3 regions of the Paenibacillus sp. 481 genome follow, and region 2 is predicted to be linked to each of the others. Evidence: riboswitches for the same ligand, from Rfam matches in the RefSeq annotation. Region 2 holds a riboswitch; each other region holds the start of a gene.
What was found. Region 2 has a riboswitch for cyclic di-AMP ahead of KIK04_RS24385 (potassium-transporting ATPase subunit F). Riboswitches for the same ligand answer to the same signal wherever they lie in the genome.

Region 1 (10,607 bases), 1.5 Mb from region 2:
TTTCAGGAAGGAAAGAAAGTTTCGCCAAGGCGTGGCTTATCATCTCGTCTGTTTCGGATAATTCGCGACCACCTTCTACCCAGAAGCTTTTCCATATTTGCATCCTGTCCTGCAGTTCGGAATTGTCACGGTCTCCATACGCACTTACGAGAACGAAAGGAGCACCTGACTTCAGTTTATTTTTTATGGACACGAGTAGGTTCAACTTTTCTTGAATATCGTTAATGAAGTGAAGAACCAAAATACAGCTTGCCGCATCGAACTTCGAATCGGACTGAGGAAGGTCATCTATCGTCCCATGGATGAGGCTAACGCGACTTTCAAAGCCTAGTTCAACTACTTTATACTTAGCTATCTTAAGCATCTCTTCTGAAGGGTCGACTCCAGTAAATGTCCATGTCGGGTTAGATGGTCCCCACGCGGAAAGTTCATTGCCGGTGCCTGCTCCGATCACGAGCAAGGAGGCCGCTTGCTCGCCTAATTGTAAGCGGTAATACGATTGAACCATTGCAAATAACGCGTCATACGTCGGAACCGAGATACGAGAGTTTTTTTCGTACGTTGCTGCCATTGCAGAATTGAATGTAGGATCTTTAGTCATTGCTTAACTCCATTTCGTGTTCATGATTGATATTTTAAGGATATTAAAGATAGTTGTAATCGATAATTAGATTAAAAATTAATTCGCTACATAATGTATGAAATTCACAACATTTCTGTCTACCTTCTGTAAGACATGTTCTATCGTTTGAGTTTGTAAATGATTTTCCATTTTTTGCTCAGCTTCATTCATTACTTTTTCGATGAAACAATTTTGTCTATCATGTATCTTATTGTCTAAGCTACAATTAAATAACGAAGTTGTCCCCTCAATAGCATGTATGATATCTAAAAATGTAATCGTTTTTACATCTTTAATTAATTTGTATCCACCGTTTACCCCTGTGCCCGATTCAATAAAGCCGGACTTAACTAAAGTCGTTAATACTTTAGAAAGATACGTAGGCGACACTTTCTGTACTTCAGCCAATGGCTTTACACCTATTGTCTTGCCCGCTGGTAACAGGGCCAAATAAACGATCGTATGCAGGGCATAATTCGTTGCCTTCGAATACTTCACTCTTCTCACCTCTTAATTAAAGACTCAATGAGTCTATAATATCTCCAATGACTTAGATAAGTCAAGTTAGCACACCTCATCGGCCGCTTGTCTTCATCGTAAATACGCTTCAAAAAAGAAAAGACAGCCACATATTTCTGGCTGCCGTCTTTTAATGTTTATAGAGCCTATATACTAGAAACTTGTTATTTTTCCATTACAGCAAAGTAATTATCTTCATAATCGGCAAAGTTAAACACTCTGCTGGAACCCATATTTACAATTTCTCCGACTTTAACATTTTTATTGACTAATTCGCTATGTAATTCATTAAAATTCTCTGCAAAAAACATCAAAGAAGGTGTCCCCAGATTCATTCCAGGTGACATTTTAGCAACGAGTTCTTTATTGTGCAGAATGATGCTTGTCTCGGCTCCTGTTGTTGGAGCAATTTCAATCCATCTCATTCCTTGGCCGTTATTTTCTTCAGAAATGACACGAAACCCTACTTTTTCTGTCCAAAAATTCACTGCCTCATCTTGGTTATTTACATACAACATAATTTGACCGACTTTACTAATCATAACCAGCGACACTCCCTTCATAGTAAGTACATCCCAAACCCGATGCTCTTATTCCTTTCCATCGAGCAGGTTTCTGATACCCCACGACATCCGATACGGGCGATTAATGCAACAAAATGTTCTTAGCTTCCCCCTAGTTCGTCTTGTCTACTTTACGAAGAAACTTCAAACCATGCAGGTTCGTTCTTTCTTAAGCCTCATGCTCCATACTAGTCATTACGGAATATACATCCTCAGATATTACACGACGAGCTGTAACGTATCGTTTTTCGTAATAGTTCTCAGATAGTTTACTAATTCGAACACCTTTATTGCTTGAAGAATGAGCAAATTGTCCGTCTCCTATGAATATACCGGCATGAGAAATACCTTTACCGTCCGTATTAAAGAAGACAAGATCGCCAGGTTGTAAATCTTCTTGTTCCACATGTTCTCCTTCTTCGGCTTGTAACTTTGAGGTTCTTGGAAGATCTACATCATACTGATTAAATATGTGCAAAATGAATCCCGAGCAATCAAATCCATCTACGGTCGTACCTCCCCATTTATAAGGCGTCCCGACCACTTCATCAACTGCATGTTCGATCTTCATTTCATCAGCGAAGGCACTCCCCGCAAAGCTAAAACACATCACACTCACTAATAATGATGCTACAACTTTTTTCAAAACTAGTTTCCCCCTTCGATGCCTACGAGGTTAGCTAAGGGTTCGGAAGAAGGTTTCCCTATAATCTTTTTGCAATAGATTAATTCACCCAAGTGGATCCCCCGTTTCCTGAACAGGAATTCGGCAAAATACAATTTTTTTGGTACGTTTATACCCTTTCTTTTTTTACTAACCAATTCCTGCTTTATAACCATTAGAAAAATCTAACTTATGTGTCGATTTTTCTAAAATTGATCCACTAGCCCATAACTGATTTGACACTAACCTTTATGTAAGTACCTGTACTAAAAGTGCATACTTACATTTTTGTAGTGATCTCTTTATACTCAAAACATAAATCACAAACCACCCTTAAAGGAGGACAAAACTTTGAAAACTCTTGTAATCGTAACACACCCAAGCATAGAAACATCCGTCATCAATAAACGGTGGGTCGAGGAACTCCATAAATATCCGGAAAAATATACGGTACATGAATTGCATAAGGTTTACCCTGACGGAAACATCGATGTGGAAAAAGAGCAACAACTCATTGAATCACATGGTAATCTGGTTCTACAGTTCCCAGTGTATTGGTTTAATTGCCCGCCGCTGCTTAAAAAATGGCTTGATGACGTGTTTGCATATGGTTGGGCTTATGGTTCAAACGGAGGCGATAAATTAAAAGATCGCAAAATTGCTTTAGCTGTATCGGCCGGAATTAAACAAGCAGATTATAGTGCAGAGGGAAGATATAAGTACACACTGGAACATTTGTTAGCTCCTTTTGAAACTTCCTTCCTATACTGCCATGCCGATTATCGTTCGTTCTTTGCGTTTTATGGCACAGAATATGAGCCGTCTGCAAGCGAAGTGGACACAAGTGCACAAAATTATTTGAAGTTTATTAACAATCTGTAATCAATTACTTGATTAAAGCTAAATAAAAAAGAAGTATTTCCGTGTTCAGGAGATACTTCTTTTGATTTACATGAGCTCATTATGCCGCATTACCTCATTTTAATTTTGGACAAGTTAAGCAGTAATCATGATCATCCGAAATTTTGTATAAAAAGCAGCATGTCTTTCGAACACGGATCGGCGTGTCCGAATAAGACGTTGTACATTTAGGACTGTTATACTTTTTCATCGGATTCTCTCTTTCTCCAAAGAGATGTGCTGGCGCTTCTTGAACTAAATATTGAAAATCTTCTTGAATACGAGCTTTTTGTTGATCACTAGCCCCCTCTAACATGCGCCTTTCATACAGCCAATATACGGAAATAGCTGCATTTTCCCATAAAATAGAGGTCGGCACCTTTGCCACTTTGGAGACAGAATTCCACACTTCCGCCATATTCCCCGCAAAAATACGTTGAATCATTTGTTCACGCCAAATATACCGATCTCCGCCTGTAGGCTCGGTTACTCGCCAATCGCTTAAACATACCTCAGGCAGCCAAGACTTGTCTTCATCCACGGACTCAATATGACAGTTTTCAATCGAGTAATCCAATCCCTTATTAAACATCGTCATGGCATAAAGGCCAGAAGCCATTGTGAGATAAGCATATCTCTTGGACAATTGAGACAAGCTAGCAGCTGCATTTGAGCATTGAAAGATCGTCTTTGCCGCTTCTAAGTATTCCTGACACTTTGCTGTATCCAACAAATCTACCGCTGGAATGGATAAACGGCTGTCTCGCGACGCATGTAAGGTCAAACGAAAATGTTCTGTTAGAATGTTTACTTCCTCTGGCTCAAACAAGGACAGCTGCAAGTTACTCTTATTCATTCTCTCTCTACCTCTTCCATGTAGGCTGTTTCCCATCAGTTATTGATGACGATTACGATACAGTAAGTAAATAAAAAATGGCGCCCCAATTCCAGATACAAATACACCGGCTGGAATATCAAGCGGAATAAAGGCGGTTCTGGCCACGATATCTGCTGCACACACGATCATCCCACCGATGAGGGCCGACACGAGAACCAATCCTCCCATTGCTCGTCCAACCAGTTGTCTGGCGATATGCGGTGCAATTAAACCTACAAATCCTATGCCTCCAGCGAACGCTACAGCCGATCCTGCTAAGGCAACACTAACAAATAGCAAACCGAATCGGTGCATTTGCACCCGAACACCTAGACTAGTGGCGACTTGGTCCCCCATCTCCTGTGCATTCGCGGTTCTGGAAAATAATAAGGTTAATGGGACAAAAATAAGCACCCAGGGTAGCATAGCATAAACCTTCGCCCAACTCGCACCGTATACACTTCCAGTTAGCCAGAGATAAGCATGGCTCGTAGTGACCGTACTACCGAGTACGAGCAGCAACGTGGTCATCGCCCCCATCGCTGCCGCCATCCCAATTCCGACAAGAACAAGTCGAATCGGGGTGACCCCTTTTTTCCATGCTAATGTATAAACAAGCATAGACATGATTCCGGCACCTGCTATAGCGGCAGCAGGCAGCCATTTCATGCTTATGGAGCCAGCAAAATAAGTGATAAAAATAACAGCCGCGAAGGAAGCTCCACCTGTAATCCCAACTATATCTGGAGAGCCAAGCGGATTTCTAATCATACTTTGCAAAATAAGGCCCGAAACGCCAAGCGCAGCTCCCACGAGCAAGGCAAGTAACATGCGCGGAAGTCTGATGGAATCAATAATAAACGTAAATTTCCCATTCCCGATGCCCAATACTTGTTTGATTACCTCTACAGGGGGAATCATCGTACTACCGATGGATAACCCCACCAAAAATAGCATGAGAAGTAGACATCCTAATCCAAAAAGGACAACGATCGTTTTCTTGTCCAGAAAAATAGACGCTGTTGCAGACCGATTTCGTAACGAAATGTATTTACTCACGTTTTTTTAAGCCCCCTGCGCGCAATATAAATAAAGAAGGGTGTTCCAATTATAGCGGTCATGACGCCAATCGGAACTTCCTGGGGCATAATAATAAATCTTGCAGACACATCTGCCAGCAGCAATAAACTGGCTCCAAATATCGCACAATAAGGTATAATCCAGCGATAATCGATTCCTACAAGACCACGAACAAGATGTGGGACAATTAAACCTACAAAGCCAATAGATCCCCCTACTGCAACGGAGCCTCCGGCAAGGCATACGATAGCAGTTGCCATTAATACTTTCACTAAAGTGGTTCGTTGACCCAAACTTGTTGCTATATCATCTCCAGAGGTAAGAATGTTGATCGAATTTCCTAGTAAACATGCCAACAGCCAGCCTCCAACGATAAACGGCAATACAGGAACTAGCATTTCGACTGATTTCCCTGCTACAGAACCAGCTAGCCAGAATAGCACTTGTTCTAAATTTTGTTCACTTATGACTAGCATCCCTTGAGTTAAGCTTACGAATAAGGCCGTCATAGCCGATCCGGCCAAAACTATTTTAATTGGTGATAGTCCGTCTCTTCCTATCGATCCAAGAAAATAGACCATTGCTGCTGCGACTCCAGCGCCAAAAAAGGCAGCCCACATATAGTGGGTTAAGGAAGAGAGTGAAAAGAAAGTGAGGGCGAGTACAATAAAAAAAATAGCGCCCGCGTTGATGCCGAACGTACTAGGAGACGCTAGTGGATTTTTCGTCAATGCTTGCATGAGTGCTCCAGCAATCGCCAAGCTCGCCCCAATAACGGTTGCAATTACTGCTCGTGAAATTCTTGACGTTGTGACAATAACATGTTCTTCGGACTGTCCGTCAAAATGAGTAAAGGCTTCGATGGCCGTACGAAATGAGATCGGAATTTGCCCATAAACAATACTGAGCATAAATGAAGCCATAAGAAGGCATAAACCAAAAATTAAACCTATCATTTTTGCTGTTAGACTCGAAAATAAATGTATCATTCTTCTCGTTTCCACTCCTGTTTGTATCGAACAACAAGAATAGAGGTCATGAATACACCTCTATTCTTGTGATAAGTTTATTTATTACTTATTATTTTTTAATTCGAATCGATCATAAAGTTCATCCAGCATCATGTTGGCAGCAATAATACCGCCCCCCATGTTCCATACCACTTCGCCAACTTCATATACTTGGTTCAGCTTAACCGAATCGAGCTTTTTCCATAAAGGATGTGCTTTCCATTCATCGTATGTTTGCTGAACAGCTGGCTCACCTTCAGGGTCTGTCAAAAATACGAAGCTGACATCTGCGTTCATATTCGGAATACTCTCTTTATCCGTCAAACGGATTACTGTCGAACCTTTATCAACTTCTTTCTGTAAAAATTCAGTACGTGCAAAACCGAGCTCACTTAAAATATCGCCAGCGAAGCTACCCGCATAAATTCGCGCTTGACCAGCTCTAAAGTTAAGTACAGATGCTTTCATCGGCCACTTGCTTCCGAGCTTTGCAGTAATTTGTTGTTTGAAATCGGCTATCCTATTCTCCCATTGGGATAGAAGGGTTTGCGCCTCATTTTGCTTATTCGCCGCATTTCCAACAAGCTCAACCGTTTCTTTAAACTTGAATAGTGTTTCATGAGTGACAGTAGGTGCAATTTGAGTTAGCTGTTCGTAGATGGCTTCATGACGTACTTTAGATGCAATAATTAAATCGGGGTTCAGCTTTGATATCTCTTCTAAATTGGGTTGTGTCTCTTGACCGACGACAGGAACATCTTTGAGATCTTTCCTGATATATTCATAGTAAGGCTGCTCCCACCAAGATTCGACAGCTCCTACCGGTTTAATTCCTAAAGCGACGGCAGCATCCGTTGCGCCTTGATACAAGGTCACAATACGTTGCGGCGTACCTTTTATTTCAGTCGTGCCCATGGCATGATTAATAACGCGAATTTCGTTCTTGGGGTCAGACGCTTGATCCTGCTTCGTTGCTGAGGTTTCTTGCTTAGGTGAAGACGTTGTCTCTGCGGATTTATTCCCCCCGCAACCAACGATAAGGAGTGTAAATACGACAAGCGCAACGAGTGTAAGTAATATTCGGTTTGACCTGAACAATGTGCTCTCTCCCTTTCCTATCCAGCTGTAATTTGAATCTTGTCAGTCTTGATAATAACATTGAGACTGATTCTCAATGGCAATTGTACATTAGTAAACCATAACAAAATAGGCCTGTCAACACATATGTTCATACGTAACCTAGGACTGGTATAGCTGGCTTTTAATGCTTAACAAGTGATTCTTTTTAACTTCTGCAATGCACGAATATGAATAAAGCGACACTTCAGAACGAAAAAACGTTCGAAGTGTCGCTGATGTTCAATTTCAGAAATGTAATGATTTCATTGTGATTGCTTATGTTCGAGGAAAAACTCATTTGCCTGCAAGTAAATAAATCAAGCTATAGCCTACTCTTACTATCAATTGAAATAGCTATGCCTACCGCTGTACTTCCTCCAGAGCTGATGTACTGTTTTGCTCTCCCCACTCACACATCATATTTAACACTGGGATGAGAGAAAGACCACGTTCCGATAATGAATATTCAACCTTTGGAGGTATTTGGGGAAATTCCTTACGTATAATAAGGTCATCTGCCTCTAACTCTTTTAACATAACGCTTAGCGTTTTAAAGGAAATGGTACCGATACATCGCTTCAGCTCATTATGCCGCATAACCTTATTTTCAGCCAGCCAATACATAATGATCATTTTATATTTACCGCCTATTATGGATAAGGTGTATCCAAAGCCAGTGTCTTTTAGTCCCACGCCAGTCGGAACGCATGTTTCGCTCACAAATTACACTCTCCTTCTGATTAGTTGGTGAGATATATATTGTTCCATTTAAATAATAAATTCAACTATTTCTGGTCTTGTTAGCTACCCTACACAAAAAAATGGACATGTCCGTCTATAGAAAACGGATGTCCATATATGATGTGTAACACCATATGAAAATACAGTAGATTCATAAGAGCGTCAACAACACTTATTAATTACTATTATATCGTATTTGGATGACAAGAACATATATCGATACTACTTCATTTTTCTTTTTTGTAAAATGAAGAACGCGTTCCTTTATGGTAACGCGTTCTAGAGTGTCAATTCTTGCTCCTCCGGTATGAGGCGCGAATGGTGATTCATGTTTTCTTAGCACATATTCGTACGATGGATGACCACCTAATCTCCCTGTTTTCTTCAGCTTCCAAGAGGAGCTTCGGATAACTATGGCATAGCATACGACTACTCCGTTAGCTCTAACACCATATTGTCCAGAAGCCTGCTCACCTCTTGTTCGGAAACAGCAGGCGTATGATAGCCCACACACAACGTGAGCTTATTGCGATAGGAGCTTACCCCCACACTGAAACACGGGGCATACATAATCGGCGAAGTCATGTGACCCGTTATCGCATCACAAGCTCCAAATTGGATAACATGTTTCGATAGGACACCGAAATTGGTCATCAGCGGCAACGCCATGTTCAGCTGGCTCCCCATTTCATACTGCTTCGCCATCACCGCTCTGGCAGCGGACAGAGGCATTGCCGCCATCTTCTCCACCCCTGCTGCAGAAGACAAGCCGGGTTTATTCTCCTTAATCGCATCCATGGCGCGCTTCACTTTTTCCAGCGTTGTCTCAAACCGCTCGCCTTCATTCATTTCAATCTCCGGCATCTCCATGCCGGACAAATTACACAGCGCCCCTGTTGTGCGATTCGGCAAATATCGGCGCAAATCGACCGTCATCCCAATGGCTTTTTCTTTGGTACGAGGCTCCATATAGACTGCCTGCTTCGCAATGGAGCGGAAATAGGCCGCAAGCAAGCCATCATTGATCGTAGCTCCGACGGCTTTGGTTCGTGCAGTGAGCTTTTCCATTTGCTGTTGATCCAAGCTTCTCATCGCGATCACAGGAGTTAGGTTCTCTTGTGAATGAGCTGGAAAAGACCAGAGGGAAGCGGCCCCTGCGTGCTGTTGGAGGGCTGACGAAATATCCGTAATTCCTAATGCTGCAAACAGAGGAGCTTGATCCCGAAAACCTTGTTCGCTCTCTATCATTTCTTGCTGGATTGAATCGTAAACCTCTCCCTTATATAGCCGCGTGTATAGCGTAGCCAACAGCTGTATAAACTCTTTTACCCCTGCCCCATCCATGCAAAGATGCGAAACTTTTAAGCAGAGGGAATCATGATTGGATCTAAACAACTGCATTTCCAACACAGGACCGTTAATCCATTCAATCGGCTGCGCAAGATACGCTTCTATTACGGCTTCCCTTTCATTATCTTCACAGCTCTGAACCGACAAAATGGACTCGACTGAACAATCTATACATTTTTCCCAATAAGGCGTTTCAGCCTCTACAAATCTACTGTTTAAAATAGGGTTTTTGGCTGCTATAAGTTGGAGGGCTTGCTTTAATAAGCTGGTATCGAGCTGCTTAGAAAAATGTAGTGTGGCTCCAATGTGTTGGGCAGCAAAAAACAGCCCCAATAAATAGTTCATCCGGTCCTGCGGTTCGGCTGGAAATATAGTTCCTTTTTGTTCTTCCTTCATAAAAAATCAACCTCCTATCGATTCATGCACGCAGCATCCTCAATTTTTAATTTTATAAACAAAAACTAAATTTGTTTATTTATTAATAAACGAATAATAATATTATCTATAAAATTAGTCAATACACTTTATGGAAAATGGAGGTTCAAATTTCACATTTAGGTGAATAAAATGCTCCAATCAAAACAGAAGGCATAAAAAATAAGCCCCCAAGATGATCTTGGCGGCTTATCGTAAACTAACTTGAAATTACTGTTGATACCATTTTTTTATCCATAATATTAAACTGCAAATCCGCTACATGTGTGACGAACTTCTTATCATGTGATACAAATATGATAGTTCCTTCATATGCAGCAATAAACCGTTCTAAGGCTTCAATCGCATGAATATCTAAAAAATTGGTCGGTTCGTCTAACAATAATATGTTATATTCCCCTAAGAACAACTGACAAAGTTGGAGGCGAATCGCTTCCCCACCACTTAATGATCTCACACTTTTTCGTATATCCGAGCCGACGAATTGCATCGAATGTAACACGCCTCGTAAAAATCCTTCCTCATATTCCGAGCGATTTTTTACAAATTCTAGTACCGTTTCATCACTTGTAAATTGATAGCTCATTTGACGGAAGTAACCTATTTTCGCTTTTGGAGAAAGGGTTACACCTGCACCACTATTCGCAATATGCTGTAGCAATGTACTTTTACCACTACCATTTGCACCAGTAATGGCTATTTTCTTTCCAAGCGGAAGCTGGAAACT
Region 2 (10,607 bases):
CGCCAAGGCTGGCGCGTCGTTCGTGCCGTCGCCTGTCATCGCCACCAGCTTGCCGGCCGCTTGCTCGCGGCGAATGAGCGCCAGCTTATCTTCAGGCTTACTTTCAGCAATAAAATCATCCACACCCGCTTCACGAGCAATCGTCGCTGCCGTTAGCGGATTATCTCCCGTACACATCACGGTGCGAATACCCATCCGGCGCAATTGCTCAAAGCGCTCTCTCATACCTGGCTTCACCGTATCCTTCAAATAAATAATGCCGAAAATACGATTGTCTACGGCGACGGCAAGCGGCGTACCGCCCGCGGCTGCAACTTGTTCCGTCTGTTTATCCAAATCGTGCGGAATGTGGCCGCCTTGGGCTGCAACCCAATTTTTAACCGCATCTACCGCCCCTTTGCGTACTTTACGACCATCCTGCAAGTCAACTCCACTCATGCGGGTTTCTGCTTTAAATGGAATAAAGTCACCTGCTGCGGCCAACGTTTTGTCATACGTCCATCCTTGCTTGTTCATCCAATCCAGTACGGAACGGCCTTCAGGTGTCTCATCTTCATTCGAAGAGATAGCTGCCCAAAATCCAAGCTCTTCCCCTTTCGCCCCACCGACTGGAATTAAATCATGTGCCAAACGGTTACCAAACGTGATCGTTCCCGTTTTATCTAAAATAATCGTATGAATATCCCCGCATGCTTCAACAGCCTTACCTGAAGTCGCAATGACGTTAAACCGCGTCACACGGTCCATCCCAGCAATCCCAATCGCCGATAGCAAACCACCAATCGTCGTCGGAATTAAGCACACGAGCAAAGCAATCAATACCCCAACGTTCAGCTCAATGCCCAAATAGTTACCGAAGAACGGCAGTGTAATCACGACAATTAAGAAAATGAGTGTCAAGCTGACGAGCACCGTATGCAACGCTAGCTCGTTCGGCGTCTTTTGACGCTGTGCACCTTCAACGAGTGCGATCATCCGATCAAGAAAAGATTCGCCCGGATCGCTCGTAATGCGAATCCGAATCATATCACTAATGACTTTCGTACCTGCCGTAACCGAGCTAAAATCGCCGCCTGATTCTTTTAATACCGGCGCAGACTCACCTGTAATCGCGGATTCATCGACCGACGCCAAGCCCGCAATAATTTCACCGTCACCCGGGATGATCTCGCCTTCACGGACGACAATGACATCGCCTTTGCGCAAGCTCGTGGAAGAGACACGCACCGTGCCAGTCTCTGTCACCTTGTTCGCCCACAAGTCACGCTTCGTCTGTTTCAACGAATCAGCTTGCGCTTTGCCACGGCCTTCCGCAAGCGCTTCGGCAAAGTTCGCGAACCAGACGGTCACGAACAAAATGAAGCTAACCGCCGCATTGAACCACCACGGCATCGGCGCACCAAAAGCATCTGGCACAAACGTTAACAACAGAGTAATAACAAAGCCGATCTCGCAAATAAACATCATCGGATTTTTGATCATATAAGCCGGATTGAACTTTTTCAAAGCATCGACAGCCGCAACACGTACGAGCTCCCCGCTAAAAAAGCTGCGGTCCTTTTTAGGCGCATTGGGAATGCCTGGTCGCCCTCCCCCTGCTGGTCCACCCGTCTGTCTTTGGCCTCTTTGCCCGGAATCCGGTTCAAAAGGCGTCGGTGTTTTCATCATTTTTGCAGTACTCATCGCTTACAGCTCCTCCTTTATTCCCCTCATCATTTCCACAACGTTAAATGTTCTGCGATCGGTCCAAGTACGAGTACAGGGAAGAAAGTCAGCGCACCTACAATCACGACCGTCCCTACAAATACAACACCGAACGTTCCCGAACTCGTGCGGAAAGTTCCGCTCGTTTGCGGTATAGGCTGCTTGCTCGCCATCGAGCCTGCAACGGCCAACAGCGTAATCATCGAAATGTAGCGGCCCAAAAACATCACAATACCTGTGGAGATGTTCCAAAACGGCGTCGCATCCCCTAATCCTTCAAAGCCTGATCCATTATTGGCTGCGGATGAAGTAAATTCATACAACGCTTGCGACAGACCATGGAAGCCCGGATTGGAAATCGTATCGGCCTGTGTCGCCACGGCAATAGCTGTCGGTACGAGAATAAGGAGCGGCTGTACGATAAGCGTAACCGCGATCAGCTTCATTTCTTTGCTTTCCAGCTTGCGGCCAAGGAATTCCGGTGTACGCCCGACCATTAGGCCAGATAAGAACACAGCGATCATCGCGTACATCAATACGTTCAAAAATCCTGCCCCGACCCCGCCAAATACGGTGTTCAGCATCATATTGGCCAGCGTAACGATTCCGCCGAGTGGAGTCAGTGTATCGTGCATTGTATTCACGCCACCGGTCTCTGATGCCGTTGTAACAACCGAATATAACGACGATCCTGCGATACCGAAACGAACTTCCTTGCCTTCCATGCTGCCGCTGCCACTAAATCCATAAGCGTTCATTACAGGATTTCCAGCTTGTTCGGCTGCAATAGACGTACCTAGCAGCATAATGAACATCATCGACATCGCGACGAAAAGTACTCTGCCTTCTTTGGGACTACCGACCATACGGCCGTAAGCAAACGGTAGCGATGTACCGATTAGCATCATAAGCAGCATTTGCAGCATATTGCTGATTCCATCTGGGTTCTCGAACGGATGCGCAGAGTTGACTCCGAAAAACCCACCACCATTGTTGCCTAGCTCTTTAATCGCAATCAGCGAGGCTGCTGGTCCACGAGCGATGTGCTGTTCCGCTCCCTCAATCGTGATAGCCGTTTCCGTTGGACTGAACGTTTGTGGTACACCAAGCAGAACAAAGATCAAGCCCGCTACAATCGAAATCGGTAAAAATACACGTGTAATCGAGCGAACTAAATCGGCAAGGAAGTTGCCGAGCGGCTTACCGATTAAGCCACGAATAAAGGCGAACACGACAGCTAAGAACGTGGCTGGCGCTGTAAACATCAAGAACGTAATGCCGACCATTTGGGATAAATAAGATAATCCACTTTCCCCGCTGTAATGCTGCAAGTTCGTATTTGCCATAAAGCTTATTGCCGTATTAAAAGCGAGCGACGGCTCCATACCCGGAATCCCACTCGGATTAAGCGGCAGGATGCCTTGCAGACGAAAGATCGCGTAAGTAATGCCAATCATCAATATATTGGACAGCAGCGCTGCAAAAGCGTAGTTTTTCCAGCTCTGATTCACTTCTTTGATACCAAATAGTTTAAATAATAGTCGATCGAGCGGACCGAACACCGCATCTAGCGGCCGCGGCCCCCCGTTGTTGTCGAACACCTTGGCCAAATAAATTCCGGTTGGCCGCGCTAACAGCAGGACGAGCAGCAGCGTTACCCCGATTGAAATCCATCCTAATGCACTCATTGTATTTCCACCTTTCCCATATGACAGCGACTCTTGTCGAGCACCCTAGAATAAATTGTGTTTAAAATTTTTCTGGCTTCACTAATGCGTAACCTAAGTAGATGAACAAGGCCCCAACGATAACAAATAGTCCAATGGTCACAATCGTTCACCCCGATCTCCAACTTCCCGAGTACACCAGTGTAAGATGCCGATGCTCGTTAAGCCGAGCATACTAAGAAGCATTAACATGACCACGTCGTACATCTTGAATTCCTCCCCTTTTTCTGTTCAACTTTCCTGTTCCAGCAACGGTTTATCAGTAGCAGCACAAGTGCGCAAGATAACTGAATTTTTCGTCACGATACGTAAAAAAGCACGCAAAAAGGCCGCACGGAAAGAGGGTCCTTTCCGCGCGGCCTCACTAACGCACAGCAAATGAAAGCCGTACGTAGCCACGACGAAATAAGGCGGCCTCTATGGACGCTTACGAGGTTAGCTGACGGATTCGGGCGCATTGAGTCGCCCTACTTGGCTTGAGCCAAGATTCACCCCTCACATGCGCGACTTGCAGCTCGTGTGAGCTGTCGTTACGCATGCTGTACTTGTGGTTCCCCCGCTTCCGTCGATTGACGGAACTCAGCGATGAGCATAGCCTATTTTTTTAATGTGAAGACGAAGCATCGTTCATATCACGGTTCAGCATTTACAACGCTGTTGGCGTCGGGCAGTCTGTAACGGCATGAATAAGTTCCGTCATTAAAAAGCTTACTTGATCCGATTGCGTGAACACGATGTAGTTCGCACCTAGCAATCGGTAAATCGAATGCGGATGATGATGTTTAGTAACGACCGTTATCGGGTCTGTTGTCCAATGTCGGCACACTTGCAGCAAGCGGCACGTCAACGCGAAACTTTGCTCGAAAATGAAAATACGTCCTACAGGCACATGCGGTACGATCCAAGCTTTCGGATCGGACGTATTCAGGTGACACATGTGCTTGACACCCAACTTCTCCAGCTTCTTGGCCATTCGGGTGCTGTTTACAATGGCCGCAGTAGGTATCCCTGCTCCCCTTAACTGACGCACAAAGTCTACGCCCATCGCATTCGGTGCAAACACAGTAACGATGCGATCTGCTTCAAACATATCCTGTTCCTCCTGTCTTCATTACCGTCGCCTTTTTTTCCACAAGAAAGAGGAAATGCGCCAGATCAGACTAGGCACGCCTCTTCTCACACGCTTACGAGGTTAGCTGACGGATTCGGGAGCGAGAAGTCCCCCTATCAAAGCAGCACGCTGCTTCAAATTCACCCCTACGAACGGATAATGCGCAAATTTGCCCATTATGGCCGATTTCGCTTATTGGTTCCCCCGCTTCCGTCGATTGACGGAACTCAGCGATCTAGACGTTCGGATACGTTGTATTGCTGAACTGAATATTACGCCTGATTGCCTTAACCTGTAAATCACCGTGAAAGCTCATAAATGGTAATTCCGATGCAAGACATGCATGAAATCAAGTTCAATCTTCCAAAATCAGATCATTAGCTCGCTAACGCTCAACCGTTCGTGAATTATGGTGATTTCAAGAGATATTAGCAGCAATTCCAATAACGAGCTGCATGTAAGCGCTACTTTCAATGAAATTGGCGTAAAAAAATAGGTTTGTATCTATTTACACCGATTCCCAGATCACGTTAGGATACGCTCACAACGTTTTTGAGGAGGAGTTCGTATTGGAATGCTCGGGCGACCTTGAACTTCAGCGGAAAATGCTCATTACAGAGTGGCAGCGTTGGAATAACGAACGTTTTTTTAGCTCGATTCGTGCTTGCCGATTATGCACCGATGAACAGCCGCAGCCAACGGACGCGGCGTACGCAACAGATGTCAGCTTTTTTCATGACATGATTTTTTTTCGTAGTTGCCCTCGCCACGATGAGCATGCTCCAGCCGGAAGTGAAGTGCCGCTGCTGCCAAATTGGGTCCGGGAGCGCAATATCGACAAACCGATGCAGCAAATGGAACAACAGGAGCGTGCAGCTGCTCTGGAAGACGTCGTGCAGCGTGTTACAGGGCAGCCTGTTAAACGAATTTGGCTAAGCATCGTGCTCGAAAATGGAGGCAAGCTAGATATGGTGGAAATTGAACAAACGCTCATTTGACAAAATGCGCATAGAGCAAAGCCCGAGCAGATGTTGCCCGGGCTTTATGTTATTGTCCTACTCCTGTCAAGTAAAGGGTAAAGGTACAATATAGGGAGAGACGGTTGGGCATTTACAAGGTAGAGGTAGGATGAGGCAAGCTTTGATCTAGTAGGTGTCGTTGCTATCCATATGGACTAGGTTAGGTGAGTGGATTTGGTTGGTCATGTGGGCTGGGTCAGTTTGACTGGCCGATTGAATTTGATTGGTAGTGTGGGTTTGGTTGACCGAATGGGTTTGATTGGTCGATTGAGTTCAGTTGGTTAAGGTGCTGCTGTTGATCAGATGGTGGATCAAAAACGACGCGCAGAAGTTCGTTAATTCGATTCATATAGGTATGTTCTCTCATCGTCCGCTCTAGACTGCGCAGCGCGATTTCTCGTCTTGCCTCCTCGTTATGCAAGTAATATTCAACCTTGCTCACTAACTCCTCCGAGGATCTGTAAGTCTCAATTTCAACGCCAGGCGTATAAAAACGGGGCAAATCCGCGCGAACATCGGTTAGTTGGAGTGTTCCGCAACCGGAAATTTCAAACGTTCGTGGATTAGGTGAAACAGCGGGAATACGAGCTTTGTTGTTGTTAACCGTCTCATCCTCGACGGAGCGATGCATATTGATCACAATTTTGCTGCCGTTGTACAACGTCGCTGTTTCATGCGGGCCCATCCATTTATTTAACTCAATGCGCTTCTTGTAGCGAGAAAAATGGGTCAGGCGATCCCACCACAAGCCGGAGATTACGATGTTATGCGTCGCAAGGCGAGAAATAATCGGATTGAATGATCGAATTCGGTTCCAATAGCCCGAACCGATAAAGCTGACATCTCGGCGTACAGGGCTAATCGTATGGCGTGGGCGAAAATGGAGCGGAAACACTCCAAACGGCAAATAATGCACGTGCTTACAGCCTAATAAGCGATAATATTCGACGCAGTTTAATTCTAGCGTAAATACATAGTCGTAATGCGGCACGACAAGGGTCATAATGTCGGTATAGTAAGGATCGTCTGTAATCCATACAGCCGTCCGAATGCCAGACTGTCTAAGCTCATTCAGTTGTTCGACTGGAAATTCCATTCCATCTAATACAAGCACAAGATCGGGACGAATTTGTGCTGCCGTCTGCGCAACTGGATCACGTGGCCCTGCTATGGAAAGATGAGCAACTGTGCTTTGCAGCGTTGTTACAATGGCTTCATCCAATGGTGAATATGGAAAACCTTTTCCTGATGACACATACATGACATGAATCTGTCTCATGTCGGGATTTGCATGCACGGTATGCATAATAAATTGCGAGCGTCCCCGGATGTACCCCTCCGCATATCCTTTATGGTTCCCTTCATGTTGTCCACGCTGACGAGCATTCCTTATCGGATGCTTATTCATGGCAAGCGTCCGGCGCAACGACCTTAAATGGGACTTACGCATCTTACAGCTCCTCTCTTATCGCGTGACTCCTAGCCCTTCATAACCCTTAGCATTTGATCCACTCGATGCTCGAACGTATGGCGTTGAAAGGTCGTTTGCAGCCCGTTCATCGCTATACGAAAGCGCTCCGATTCATGATTTAAATAATAATCAAGCTTGTGAATAAGTTCGGCTGCTGTTTCGAACGTATCGATATCGAAGCCAGGTGTATACATTTCTAGAAGCTCACTGCGCGAATCAATGAGCTGCAACGTACCACAAGCCGCGATTTCGTATGTGCGGGGGTTTAAGGACTGACCCGTAATATGGAAGCTGTTTCGATTGTCCAGTCCGTATTCCGAAGGCCGATGCATATTGATAACAATCTTAGCCGCATTGTAATAATGAACAGTCTCCTCGATCGGCACCCAGCCTTCGCGCAACAGCGGTTTTAACTGTGCATACTGCGTTAATCGATCCCAATGTCCGCCCGCTATAATCACTTTTTTACGCAGGAGATAGGGGGCAAGCTCGTCAAATAAGCGGGCTCGGTTCCAAAATGCATTGCCGATAAAGCAAATATCGTACTTGTAACAGGCAGCTGTCCGCACAGGGTGGAACGTTGAAGTTCCTACGCCAAGCGGTAAATGCAGAACATAAAAACAACCTAAACTCGCATAAAAGGGCAGACAGGCTCGCTCATGGGTGAAAATCATATCATAGTACGGAGCAGCCTTTGCTGTATCTTCTGTAAAATACGGATCATCTACAAACCACACAGCTGACTTGATCCCCAATTCTCTTAAACGTGTCAAATGTTCCAAGTGATCGGCTGGAAACACATGCAGCCCATTCATAACGAGTACGACATCAGGACGCATTTGCTCCGCTGTCGCTAACATTTGTGACGCTTCAGCAGACACGAATTCCTTAGTCAGCTTGCTTAATGCTACACTGACTCCACGATCTATCGCATCAAATCCTTGCGGAATGTATAGAACACGCAAATCGTGAGGCATGCTTGCGGGAAAGGTGGCTTTAGCAACGATCGATTCACCAAGCCCCAACCGATAGCCGTCCGCATATCCCTGTCGAAATCCATGCTGCCTCCCTTCTTCTTGGCGATTAACGAGTATACTTCTCACGTCACGATTCACCCAGCTTCTGGCGCAAGCTATCCTCACTATGCACATTACGCCTCATATTTGTTATATCGAATTTAATATATGCCGCCATGGCAAGTGCATCATGGACGTGTGTCCGCAAAGCTAAAAAACAGGCTATTCCCTACGTGTGCGTGTATTCAAACTCTTTCAGACTCGTCCAATCACGACCAAGTTCCCCCCAGACATGCTTGTCCATGCAAAAAAACCCGGCATGCGTACGTTAACCGCAAAGTCCGAGCCCATGTTAGAACATTTCTCGTCCTTACATGCATTAGGTTTGACCCGCATATGCTAAATGATGACCGTCTTCAAAGCCTTTAGCAAAGCCTGTATTGAAGCCTTCATTGTACGCTTCATTAAAACTTTCGTTATACGCCTCATTTACCGCCTGCTTCGATGGTTGAACTGTACGAACAAGCTTTCCTTTGGGCTGTGATCGCTTTTTTCGTGCCACTTTTCGCACAACTTTTCGCACCGTACCTGAACGGCTTGATCCTGATTTGACGGAACGTACTTTACGAAACAATTTAGAGAGCAATTGTTCTTGTCTCTTCACGGAACGACGTTTTGGTGCTCTCGTCTTCCGCGCCCGTATGCGTCGTGTTACCTGTTTGCGTGCCATAATGTTCGGCAACTCCTTCCTCCTGCACTCCTTCAACTGAAACACGCTGCAATCTACATGCCTCGATCAACCATGGCTCAGCAGGAGTGCCTTTCATAATCGTGCGCCAGCGCCAGCCTGTAACCATCTTGCACAGGCCTTGTTGGTAATTCGAGAGCAGCCGAATGTTATCTCCGAGCTGTTTTACAGAAGGTTCAGAATATTGATTTAGCTCTGCCACCTGCTCCAGCATGGTGGCTAGTGCATGCTGGCTTCGAATGATAGCACTAATCAAGTCAATTTTTACAGCTTGCTCGCTCTCCCATACATTCATCTCTAATTGTCTCCTAAATCAAATTCACCGCCAAACGCACCATCAGGGAAACCGTGCTCACCGGACACGTTGTTCGATCCTTTCGTAAGAGCTTTCATGTTGCGCGAAAGGCTCTGTTGCAGCTTCGTTAAGCCTTCTATCATCTCGATGACTTGATCATGCACTTCTAATGAATCCGACAATTGTTCCTTATCCGTCGTAAACGATTGTTGCGTTAAATGGTTCAGCACCCAGTTTCGCTTTTTTTCAGCTTCAATCGCCTTCGCTTCCAATATCATGGCGATATTCCACTGCATTTTGGCCATTGCCTCTGCCATCATTAACAACGACCGTTCTTTACTCACCGGACCTTTCCCTCCTTTGCTCAACACCCTACTCTTCCGCTGCTTCATGAAGTTCCTGCATTACATGTTTCAATTGATCAGCCATCGCTTCTTCTAACTCCGCAAGACTATTCAAATAGGAAATAATGCTTTTGGTTACGATGGCTGACTGATCTTTGATGCCGCTAATGCCTTCAAATTCAGGGTGAGTGTCCGGTAAAGCTTGAATAATTTGCGACATCCGAACAGCGACATGCCGTTCGGCATCCAGTAGACGCGCCATATGCTGATGCGTATGTGACATATGTGAAATGAGTTCATTGATGACCTGATGCATTCGACTTCCTCCTATGCACAAATACGCAAATGTACGACTTGTTCGATGAGCAGTATGCTATAACATAACATATGCCAATCGTCATAGCAGGTAAACGGGCTATTCGCCCAAAAGCAAGCGCTACAAATGAAATGCAACAATTAGCGGCGCGGCACTTATCGGCAAACCTTCTTTTAACGTTTGCCGTTCTCGGTCCAGACGGACTAACACACGGGTATCTAGCCGCCATCTGATCAGTGCATGCTCGGTCACGATCTCACGCCAACACTCCCCTTGGCGCTGATAATACTTTCCTTTTTCCGTCCGAAATACACCGCCATCTGGAATAGTTCCATCTGGATTGCTTTGCAAGTTCCATTTAACCTCCGCTACTGCCGCGTCCATAATCGGACCTGTTCCCCATCCGCACAAATCGATTTGCGACACTTTCACAATCGGAATATTTACCGAACCGAACAACGGATATTTCGTGCCATGTTCAATCCAGTACACCGTGTCACTCAATCCCGTTACGGCAACATGAGTCGGATAGTAGCTTTGTGCTCGCACGGTTTCCTTCTTCGTAGGCTGCATTTTACTTTGCGCTTCATAGTACTGGCGTACGCGGTGAACGAGTTCATACGGATTTCCCCATTTTGCGCTGAAAAAGGAACCATTTCTATCATTGATCTCGGTAATTCGGTCTCCTAATTGCTTCATACTCATGCTGCCGAAGTGGTGAATAAAGGAATCCCTTGCAATCATGAGCTTGCGACCGTTCAAGCGGATACGTATCATATAGTCATCATCTTCAAAGTTGCCGATTTCAAACCCTTCGTCAAGATACCCTGTCGTTTCAAACAATTCGCGCCGAAAT
Region 3 (10,607 bases), 140 kb from region 2:
ACGTCTTCACTTCCATCGAGTGCAAGTCTTGCGCACAAATACCGCGGCACACGCCATCGTCATCCACTACAGCGGATAAGAACTCGGAATGCTCGTATTTTGTAACAAGTCCTGCCGCTTCCCAGCGACGAGCTTGCTCATCAAGGGCATACAGCAATTGCTGGCCTGTTGTCGCGCCTGCAAATGCCGTCCGGGAATGCTTCGTACCGCCAAAGCGACGGAAATCAAGCAAGCCCTCCGGAGTACGGTTAAACATAACCCCCATCCGGTCCATCAAGTGAATAATGCCTGGCGCTGCATCACACATCGCCTTAATCGGAGGCTGATTCGCTAAGAAGTCGCCACCATAAACTGTATCGTCAAAGTGCTCCCACGGGGAGTCACCTTCGCCTTTTGTATTTACTGCTCCATTAATTCCACCTTGCGCACACACAGAGTGGGAACGTTTAACAGGTACTAAAGAAAACAGGTCGACATGAACGCCTGCTTCCGCTGCTTTAACCGTCGCCATCAACCCTGCTAGGCCGCCGCCAACAACGATAATGTTCTGTTTAGCCATTGCAAGTCACTCTCCCTTTAACCGATAACCGATTTCGCGGTTTCAAGCAATGCGCTTGCCGCTTCGAACTCTTCTTTACGCATGCCGACGATAGCCAGCACAAACAACACGGACATGATGACAAATAAGCCCATGCAAATTTTTGCGGATACAGCTTGCGCACGCGGACCAACGGTCACACCCCAGCTTACAAAAAACGCCCACAGACCGTTTGCAAAATGGTAAGATGCTGCCACTGCGCCAACGACGTAGAAGGCCAGCATGAACGGATTTGCGAATATGCCGTTCATATAAGTGCCCAAGTCCTCATGCCTCAAATTGCCTAGCGCGATTTGCACGCGAGTTTCGTACACATGCCACGTAACGAAGATGAACGTAATAACTCCGGTTATACGCTGCAGCAAAAAGGCAACGTTGCGGCCGTAATTGTAGTTGCCGACGTTGTTACGCGACGTATAAGCAATGTACAATCCGTACACCCCATGGTATAAGAGTGGCAGCCAAATCCCAAACAATTCCAAGAAAAACACTAACGGTAATCCGTTAATGAGTGCTACCTTGTCTTGAAACGATTCTTTCCCGCCTTCAAATGCGGAGAAGTTAGAAACCATGTGCGTAATAAGAAAGAAGCCCAATGGAATAACTCCCAGCAACGAGTGCAACTTCCGCGAGTAAAAATAACCCCGTTTCATAAGCGTGCCGTTTCCCCTTTCTGATGTGTAGCCAGTAGATTTTGGTAATAAAGCATCCTCATTTTACTAGTGCGTGTTGAAAGCGTCAACATTTTGTCGAACAATGACAATTTGTTGGACATCATGAATGACCTTCTTTTCATGTTTCGACACGCTAACGGTCACATTTTCGCAACCATCTTCTCTCTTTGTGAACAACTTGTGACACTTCCATGTTACTCCTTTTCCACTTATAATGGAATTGCAATGTTGTTATATTTTTTATAACTAAAACGCATAACGATCATTTTAATTGTATTTTTTACCTAAACCTATTCCTTTTCGGAGGTGCTGCGCATGCTTGATTTGCTTGAATCTTTTGCAACAGTCGTCGAATTATCTACCGTCAACCAAGCTTCCAAACGCTTAAACGTTTCGCAGCCTGCATTATCTCGACAAATTGCTCGCTTAGAAAATGAGCTAGGAGTAGAATTGTTTGTCCGTAAAGGCAAACGGCTTGAACTTACAAGAGTGGGACAAATGACCTATGAGTTTGCGCTAGACGTTCGGAGTCGACAATTGACCTTCTTGAAATCTATCGCTGATTATAAATCAGAAGGAAATGCCACGGTTACGATCGGAGCCAGTCTAACGACGCTACAAACGACGCTGCCTATGTTCGTCTCACGCTTTATGGACAAGCACCCGAGTGCCCAATTAAAAGCAGTGACGGGCAAAACACACGAAATTATATCGCTTATCCGCGAGCAAAAAGTAAACTTAGGCCTCGTCGCGGACGCGATACGTGAGCCTGGACTGATTTGTATTCCTTTATTCGCTGACCATTTGCAACTTGTTCTGCCTAAATATCACGAGCTTGCTAAGCAAAAGTCGTGGTCGATGGCACAGTTGAACGGGCTGCCGATGTTGCTATTTTCAAATGGAACGTGGTATCGAAAATTGACCGATGATTTATTTCGCAGATATCGCATCATGCCCGATATTCGTATGGAGATCGATTCTTTTGAAGCTATTATGAGGTTAATTACAACGTGTCAGGCCGCTGCGTTGCTGCCCAAGTCGTACTTACGGCAGGAGCTGTTAGAACATAACGAGTTAATTACCGTTCATATGAAAGAACTGGAACAGACCGAACGAATTATGTCGCTCGTGTATGCCGAGCAAGCAGCGCTCAATCAAACCGCACGCCAATTTATTGATGAAACGGTACAAGGGGCAACCAACTGGAGCCGGTATGTGTAACATAAACAAAGAGGGTCGTGACCCAAACGTTTAGAACGTTTAGAAGTCACGACCCCCTTTATTACTGCTTATCACCGTTTATTACAGTCTATCAATGATAACGTCCTCAAATTCTTCAATTTGCTCATTCGTACCAATGAGGACCATAATGTCTTTTTCACTAAGGACATCTTCCGCCGTCGGCGCAATAATAATTCCGCCCTCTTTGTTGAGAGCAACAATGCTGCACCCGAAGCGCGAACGTGTATTTAAATCTCGAAGCGACATGCCATCCAAGCAATTCGGCACACTAAGCTCTACAATTGTGTAATCTTTAGACAGCTCGATATAATCGAGCAAGTTCGGAGAGACAAGTTGATGCGCGACCCGAATACCCATGTCTCGCTCAGGGTAAATAATCCGATCGACACCAATTCGGTCGAGTACTCTGCCATGCAACTCGGTTACGGCCTTCGCAACGACCCGCTTGAGACCGAGCTCCTTCATCTGAATGCTGACGAGTATGCTCGTCTGAATATCGTTGCCAATCGCAACGATGACGCAGTCAAAGTTGCGGATGCCGAGCGAGCGCAGCACTTCCTCATCAGTCGCATCTGCGACCACAGCATGAGTAACAATGCCGTTCATTTCGTCTACGACTTCCTCATCTTTATCGATGCCTAGCACCTGATGCCCGAGCTTCACGAGCTCCTTTGCTAAACTAGATCCAAATCGGCCCATGCCGACGACTGCAAATTGCTGTAACACCATCTTGACGTAATCCCCTTCGTCCAATACTCATTCAACTATTTATTCCCTCGTAGCCACCAATTGATGCTTGCCTTGTGGGAACCTGTTCATTCCTGTGTGCAAGGTTATCCAATTGTAATTTTACCTTCTGGATGACGGTACAGCTCGCGCTCGCTTTTCGGTCCAAGCGCGTACGCCAATGTCAGTGGTCCAAGCCGGCCAGCAAACATCGTTACACATAACAACAACTTGCCGATATCAGACAATTCAGGCGTAATGCCCATCGACAGGCCGACCGTGCCAAATGCTGATGTCGTTTCAAACAAAATTTTGATGAACAGTTGATCCTCGGTCGTCGTCAAAATCATCGTAATGATGATGACCCACGACAAAGCCAGCAGCGTTAGTGTTACCGCTTTAAAAATACGGTCAATCGCAAGGCGGTTACGAAACAATACAATATCCTCTTTACCGCGAATCATCGCAATAACCGCGCCAATCAATATGGCAAACGTCGTCGTCTTAATCCCACCGCCTGTCGACCCTGGCGAAGCACCGATAAACATCAAAATAATAATAAAAAACTGTGATGCTTGGCGCATAGCCCCGATATCGATGGAGTTAGGCCCTGCCGTACGTGGTGATACGGATTGGAACAGCGAAGCCCAGAACTTCTCCCACCCGTTCATACTGCCTAATGTCTTAGTGTTCGTAAACTCGAATACGAGAATAACGATCGCACCTAGGACAATTAGCAAGCTCGTCATCGATATAACCACTTTACTATGCAGCGAAAGCCGCTTAGTCGTCTTATAATCGAACAAGTCTGACAGCACAATAAAGCCGAGGCCGCCCGATATAATTAAAAACATGGTGACGAGGTTCACGATAGGGTCCCCTACATAACTGGTGAAGCTAGAGAACGGACCACTAATCGGGCCAAACAAATCAAATCCCGCATTGTTAAATAAGGAAATGGCATGAAAAATCCCATAATATATAGCCTGTCCAATCGGCATATCAAATGACCAGCGGAGAGCGAACAAGATCGCCGCCGTCCCTTCGATAATAAAAGCAAACATGACTACTTTCCGAATAAGGCGCACGATCCCCTCCATGCTGCCTTGATTTAACGCTTCCTGCAAAATAAGCCGATCTTTAAGCGAAATCCGCTTTTTGAAGGCAAAGGCAATCAGTGTTGCCATCGTCATAAATCCTAAGCCGCCCACTTGAATCAAACATAGAAGCACAATTTGCCCGAACAGCGTAAAATGTGTTCCCGTATCCACGACAACTAGCCCCGTTACACACGTCGCGGATGTAGCGGTGAAGAGCGCGTCGATAAAGGATAAAGTTTTTCCGTCGGTGTTGGACAACGGAAGCATAAGTAAAAATGCCCCAAATAAAATAATAAATGCGAACCCTGATACTAAAGTTTGCGGGGGCGTCAAATGCCAACGTTTTGCTGAAAGCAATGTTTTCAGAGCTTACACCTCTTTTTAGTCACGAAAAAAAGCACTGGAAATCCCAATGCTCGCGCTGGTATCCTGACGTAAAATGCCTACGAGGTTAGCTGACGGATTCGGGCACGTCCAGGTCGCCCTATTCATCTGACCAACGATACGGAAAGCACAATATCCTACTTTCACGTCGTTAATCAGTACGAAATTCACCCCAAAAATTCGGTTCCCCCGCTTTCGCAACTATGCGAAACTCGGCTTGTTATTCGATTCATAACGAGATTATAAACGTTTAGTTAGCCACACACAAAGTCATAGAACGCGCAAAAATGCAATAAAAAGCGGTGAAATAGCGGCAGATAACGCTTACAAACGGTTGTTTTCACGCTGTCATTTCGTAAAACGTCGATTTTCAAGCCTTCTCTTGCTAAACTATACAAATAATCTTATTTGCACGAACAAAATGGAGGTGAACCTCACATGAAATTGAAGCAAAACCGTACTCGTCTGCCACGCTTTCTAATAGCTGCATCCGCTATTGGATTTCTATTATTCCTGATGATGCAGATCATCATCCCACAACTACAGAGCCAGCAAGCAGTGGAGCCTAACTTGCGCTTACTGTCCAAGTCAGAGGCCGAAGCACGAGCGACTTCATTCATCCAACAGCAATGGAGCGGAGACATTAGGGTCGCTCCACACAGCGATACTTCGGTCGTGTATACGACGAACAAAATGTTTTCGGGCTACGTCAATAAGGAAGGCGTACTCGAACAGTACAAGCGCTGGGATAAACAGGCGCCTATGGATACGTATCGCGTCCTGCTTCCTGTCCTTGCAGGTGAGCAAGCTGGGACACTACGTGTTGACATTCATCTGACAACAGGCAGTGTCGTCGGATTTGGTTTCGTGAGCGATGATACACTTACATCCACATCCACAAAAAGAACACAGCAGTCACTGCCTGATTCATCACCATCGACAGCTACACATCAGACGCAGCAAGCCAAACTTGCAGAGGAAGCGGCTTATTCACTCGGCTGGAAGAAACAATCGTTCGTACTGGATCGCGAACTGCCCAATCATACTTATCTGTTTCACGTCCCGACCGCAAAAGTAGGACAATCCAAGCTGCATATTGAAGTTGAAGTGGCCGACCGTGCCGTTATTCGAGCCGAACCTGTGTGGGTCGTTCCTGATGCTTATGAACAACTCATTCAGAAGCAGACAGATACGGCACAAAACGTATACCGTTACGGTTATTTGTGGGTCTCATTTGCCCTCAGTGCACTCGCTATTTTGATGTGCATTCGATATCGGAACACGGTTCGCTTCGGTTCCAACACGATGATCGCGCTGACACTCGTGTCGGGCGGAATTTCACTGCTGCACATTTGGAATGTACTGCCTAGCCAAATTGCGCTGGAACTAGAAGTACCAGCTGCCAAGCTCAATTTGACATTTATTTCGCTCATTCAATACGGAATTACACTTATTCAAGGCATTGGAGTCTATTTTGCGCTCGTCGCAGGACGCCAATTATGGAAAGACACGACGTACGGCGACCTGATGCCAACATGGCGTAATGCGCATTTTGGTCATCATCTTGTGCGCTCCCTTTGGCTTGGACTTCTTTTTGCTGGGTTGTTGCTTGGCGTTCAGACGATCATTTTCTTCTGCTTAGAACGGGGGTTTGATACTTGGACGGCGAATGATGCCCAACAATCGCCTCTCAATATGACATACATGGCTTTTTTCCCGTTACTTGCTTGGGTAGCAGCCATTTCAGAAGAAGTCGTGTATCGTTTGTTCGGGGTAGGTTTATTTTTACGGTGGCTACGCAATCCGTGGCTCGCAGGCATGATTCCAACCTTGATTTGGGCATTCGGACATGTCCTTTATCCGGTATATCCGTTCTATTCCCGGCCACTTGAACTGCTTATAATCGGGTTCTGCTTTTTGTTTATTATGGTGAAACACGGATTTTGGACTGCTTTATTTGCACACTTGATGATTGACACGATACTTATGTCGCAATATTTTTTATGGAGCGGATCACTCGGCAGTGTATTCGTTGGTATCACTTACTTGCTATTGCCTATCGTTATTGTGTATGTCATTCGCGCCTATCACAGCAGGCCATTCGCAAAGTTCACTGGCTAAATGCCCTACTATAAAAAGAACCCTTAACTCTTCCGCCTCGGATTCAGCTGAACCAAAGCGAAATGGGTTAAGGGTTCTTTACTGGATTAGTATCGTTACTGTTGCCTACTAAGACTCATTTGCTACTGGGACTCATCGGATATCCGCTCATCATCTGCTACAGGCTCATCTTCCTGCTCGTTGCGCAGCGATTGCAAAATGGTGCGTGCCAGCTTGTCGCCAATTCCGACTGGGCGGAAATCTTCAACCGCAGCCTCGCGTATTTTTTTAAGCGAGCCAAAATGCTTGAGCAGCATTTTGCGCCGCTTCTCGCCAATGCCCGGAATCGAATCCAATGCCGATGTAACCATCGATTTGGCACGCCGCTCGCGGTGAAACGTAATGGCGAAGCGATGCACCTCGTCTTGGATGCGCTGCAACAAGTAAAATTCTTGACTGTCTCGCGGCAGCGGCACGACTTGCGGCGGATCGCCAGCCATAAGCTGTGCCGTTTTGTGCTTGGCATCTTTGACTAAGCCGCAGACCGGCACAGCAAGTCCAAGCTCATTTTCCAGCACGTCAAGCGCAGCAGATATTTGTCCTCGCCCGCCGTCCACAATAATGAGGCCTGGCAGCTCCAACTGCTCCTTGAGCACGCGCTCATAACGGCGGCGAATCACTTCTCGCATCGTTTCATAATCGTCAGGGCCTTGTACGGTCCGTACTTTATATTTGCGATATTCCTTCTTATCTGGCTTACCGTCAACAAATACGACCATTGCAGACACCGGGTCAGCACCTTGGATGTTAGAGTTATCAAATGCCTCGATACGGCCGCCTGCAATATCAATCCCTATGGCCTCACCTAATCGTTCGACTGCGTGCAGCGTACGCTCCTCATCACGCTCCAGCAGCTTAAATTTCTCATTCAGCACTACACGCGCATTGTCTGCGGCCATCGTAATCATTTGCTTTTTCAAACCACGCTTCGGCACAAGCACCTTCGTCTTTAACCACTGTTGGAGCGCTTCTACACCTGTATCGGCCTGCTCCTGCAATGTATCTAATTCCGTTGCTTCGTCCGTCTCTTGTTCAGACTCGTGAATGGACTCGCGTTCCGCTTCCCGCTCCAACTCCGACTCCTGCTTCAGTTCCAACTCCAAGCCCGCTTCCTCCGCATAAGGCTCGGGCAGCAAAATTTCCTTCGGCACGGCTGGATTCTCACTATAATATTGCGTAACAAACGTCATGAAATCATCGTATGCATGGCCATAGTACGGAAACTTCGTCGTATGACGCTCGATCAACTTCCCTTGGCGCACGTACAAAATTTGTACACACATCCAACCCTTATCGACCGCATACCCGAATACGTCTCGATCTTGATTGTCTGCCGTATTAATCTTCTGCTTCTCCATAATCGCATCAATCGCCAATAACTGATCACGGTACTCCTTGGCCCGCTCAAAATGAAGTTCTTCTGCCGCTTCCTCCATTTTACGCTTTAATTCTTTCTTAATCTCATCGTGGCCACCGTTCAGAAATTTCGCAATCTCCTGCACCATCGTTTCATACTGCACTTCCGTGACTTCCTCTACACACGGGGCCAAGCACTGCCCGATATGGTAATACAAGCAGACCCGATCCGGCAGTGTGCGACATTTGCGCAGCGGATATAAGCGATCAAGCAGCTTTTTCGTCTGCTGGGCTGCATACGAATTCGGATAAGGGCCGAAATACTTCGCCTTATCCTTAAACACTTTGCGAGTCACCTCCAAGCGGGGATGGCGCTCGTTCGTAATTTTTATATAAGGAAACGTCTTATCATCTTTCAGCAAGACGTTATAACGCGGATGATGCTTCTTAATCAAGTTACACTCTAAAATGAGCGCCTCCATATTGGACGAGGTAACAATATACTCAAAATCACGTATTTCAGACACCAAACGCTGCGTCTTCCCGTCATGACTACCTGAAAAATAAGAGCGGACGCGATTTTTTAACACTTTCGCTTTCCCTACATATATGATGTGGCCATCGCGATTTTTCATCAAATAGCAGCCTGACGAATCAGGGAGCAGAGCAAGCTTATTGCGGATACGTTCCAACGCTTGTTCACGTTCCTCAAGGTCTTTGCCCGTCAGCTCCTGCTCTTTCTCGTCTACGTATCGTTCATGCCAACGTTCCTTCCAGCGCTCAGAGCGCGAGATAGCAGGCTTTTCTATTTCAGCTGCACCATTCCCGCCATTCCCTTTATGGGATGGGTGTTGCTTGTCATCTTCACTCAAACGGGCATCTCCTTTCCGCTTGTTCCCCTATTGTTCCCCTTTTCTTATTGTATACGAGTGAGCAACAAAGAAAAAGCCTTCCTAACAGGAAAGCTAGGAAAGCTTTGTAAGAGCTATTAATTACCGTATGCCGGCCTAAAGCTGGCCACGATCTTATGAAGCTCATCTTTGTATGTTGCGTATTTGTAATTTACAACACCCGCGATGACATGATGATAATAATCTTGTGTACCTACAACCGTGTAAATATATGTACTATTATCCTCTTTCATGATCAGTTCCATCGCAGGGTCACCGTTTTTAAGGGTCACACGTCGCTCTGATGATACGCTAACTTTAGCTGGAAATTGTTCTTTTATTTCTTCCACATAAGTATCCAGTGTGTAAGTTGTAGCCAGCTCACTTCTTTTGTAAGAGTTTATGTACAGTAAACGTTGCTCTCTTTTATCTTTAATGGCAAGACCGGTCTCACGATCAGCATCGAACTTATAATCATGAATCCAGTCCTCAGTCGCTGTAATCTGAAATAAACCATCATTCGTTCTGAACTTCTTCTCCGCCGCGACAGCGGAATCCGAAGCTATAGCACGAATACCAAAAAAGACGAACAGCATCGCCACAACAGCACTTATGGAAAATGTAATTAGCAATACGATATTTTTTCTTTTGCTGACTTCAAATAAATCCCTTACATTCACGACAAATGTATCGGCCAACATGTCGCCTAGACGCTGCTTCTTCCTCGATGCCAGTACGGCAACACCAGCTGGCAACGCTCCAATTAAGATCGGATTCGCTTCAATTAAACGCATGAAAGAACGAATGAGCGACTTCACAATGCCTGGCGGCTTACCATCCCGCTTCACCACTTGAATCCGCAGCACAAATTTGCCTAATGTGTAGCCTGTCAGCCCTTCTAAAAACAAAAAATAAGCGCAAATTAACGCTAACCAACTAATTAGCAACCAACTCGACGCCGTCTTATTATGTTCAAAAAGAAATAACCCCGCGAGCAAACTCCCTAAAAATACGAAATCGATGACATACGCAGCCCAGCGCTTGAAAAAAAGGGAGGCTCCGTAGGTAGAAGCAACGTCCTCCATCGTCATTTGATGTTGTTTCCGTTCTGGAGGATTTACATCATCCAAATTAAATCCTTTAAAGCTTTCCACTTGCTGTTCAGTCACAGCGACCCACCTCGTTCTAATCTTGTTGTATATGTCCTGATGGAACATATCACAAATCAAACGATCAATCTATACAAATAATGGGTTGAAAAGTTAATAAAGTATGTACATTCATCGTGATCACGTACTGCAAGACAACCAAAAAAACCCTCCCTTGAAAGAGAGAGCTCTAACGTCGGGAGGGTTATGTGTGTTGAATTATTGATGTTTACCGATCAAGTTCTTCAATGCATCTTTAGATTGCAAGCCTACAACTTTATCAACAGGCTGGCCGTCTTTGAATGCGATGAGTGTAGGGATGCTCATTA

Region 1: another riboswitch for cyclic di-AMP. It lies ahead of KIK04_RS22955 (C40 family peptidase); the one in region 2 lies ahead of KIK04_RS24385 (potassium-transporting ATPase subunit F).
Region 3: another riboswitch for cyclic di-AMP. It lies ahead of KIK04_RS05635 (TrkH family potassium uptake protein); the one in region 2 lies ahead of KIK04_RS24385 (potassium-transporting ATPase subunit F).

The regions. Positions count from the first base shown of each region.
Region 1 covers NZ_CP075175.1:5,336,762-5,347,368, forward strand. The annotation lists gene KIK04_RS22940 (class I SAM-dependent methyltransferase) at 1-601, opposite strand, end outside; gene KIK04_RS22945 (Rrf2 family transcriptional regulator) at 680-1,120, opposite strand; gene KIK04_RS22950 (VOC family protein) at 1,306-1,683, opposite strand; gene KIK04_RS22955 (C40 family peptidase) at 1,874-2,350, opposite strand; cyclic di-AMP (ydaO/yuaA leader) riboswitch at 2,355-2,486, opposite strand; gene KIK04_RS22960 (NAD(P)H-dependent oxidoreductase) at 2,720-3,250, shown strand; gene KIK04_RS22965 ((2Fe-2S)-binding protein) at 3,345-4,124, opposite strand; gene KIK04_RS22970 (FecCD family ABC transporter permease) at 4,164-5,204, opposite strand; gene KIK04_RS22975 (FecCD family ABC transporter permease) at 5,201-6,214, opposite strand; gene KIK04_RS22980 (ABC transporter substrate-binding protein) at 6,299-7,333, opposite strand; gene KIK04_RS22985 (winged helix-turn-helix transcriptional regulator) at 7,715-8,074, opposite strand; gene KIK04_RS22990 (condensation domain-containing protein) at 8,525-9,841, opposite strand; gene KIK04_RS22995 (Msr family ABC-F type ribosomal protection protein) at 10,080-10,607, opposite strand, start outside.
Region 2 covers NZ_CP075175.1:1,191,448-1,202,054, forward strand. The annotation lists gene kdpB (potassium-transporting ATPase subunit KdpB) at 1-1,683, opposite strand, end outside; gene kdpA (potassium-transporting ATPase subunit KdpA) at 1,713-3,392, opposite strand; gene KIK04_RS24385 (potassium-transporting ATPase subunit F) at 3,454-3,534, opposite strand; cyclic di-AMP (ydaO/yuaA leader) riboswitch at 3,842-4,026, opposite strand; gene KIK04_RS05195 (hypothetical protein) at 4,078-4,521, opposite strand; cyclic di-AMP (ydaO/yuaA leader) riboswitch at 4,597-4,785, opposite strand; gene KIK04_RS05200 (hypothetical protein) at 5,112-5,540, shown strand; gene KIK04_RS05205 (CgeB family protein) at 5,758-7,011, opposite strand; gene KIK04_RS05210 (CgeB family protein) at 7,041-8,147, opposite strand; gene KIK04_RS05215 (hypothetical protein) at 8,428-8,712, opposite strand; gene KIK04_RS05220 (hypothetical protein) at 8,684-9,091, opposite strand; gene KIK04_RS05225 (alpha-helical endospore appendage domain-containing protein) at 9,094-9,435, opposite strand; gene KIK04_RS05230 (nucleoside-diphosphate sugar epimerase) at 9,464-9,751, opposite strand; gene KIK04_RS05235 (glycosyltransferase family 2 protein) at 9,872-10,607, opposite strand, start outside.
Region 3 covers NZ_CP075175.1:1,327,061-1,337,667, forward strand. The annotation lists gene sdhA (succinate dehydrogenase flavoprotein subunit) at 1-559, opposite strand, end outside; gene KIK04_RS05620 (succinate dehydrogenase cytochrome b558 subunit) at 577-1,251, opposite strand; gene KIK04_RS05625 (LysR family transcriptional regulator) at 1,588-2,493, shown strand; gene KIK04_RS05630 (potassium channel family protein) at 2,575-3,243, opposite strand; gene KIK04_RS05635 (TrkH family potassium uptake protein) at 3,348-4,673, opposite strand; cyclic di-AMP (ydaO/yuaA leader) riboswitch at 4,765-4,952, opposite strand; gene KIK04_RS05640 (CPBP family intramembrane glutamic endopeptidase) at 5,163-6,845, shown strand; gene uvrC (excinuclease ABC subunit UvrC) at 6,968-8,968, opposite strand; gene KIK04_RS05650 (RDD family protein) at 9,229-10,299, opposite strand; gene trxA (thioredoxin) at 10,498-10,607, opposite strand, start outside.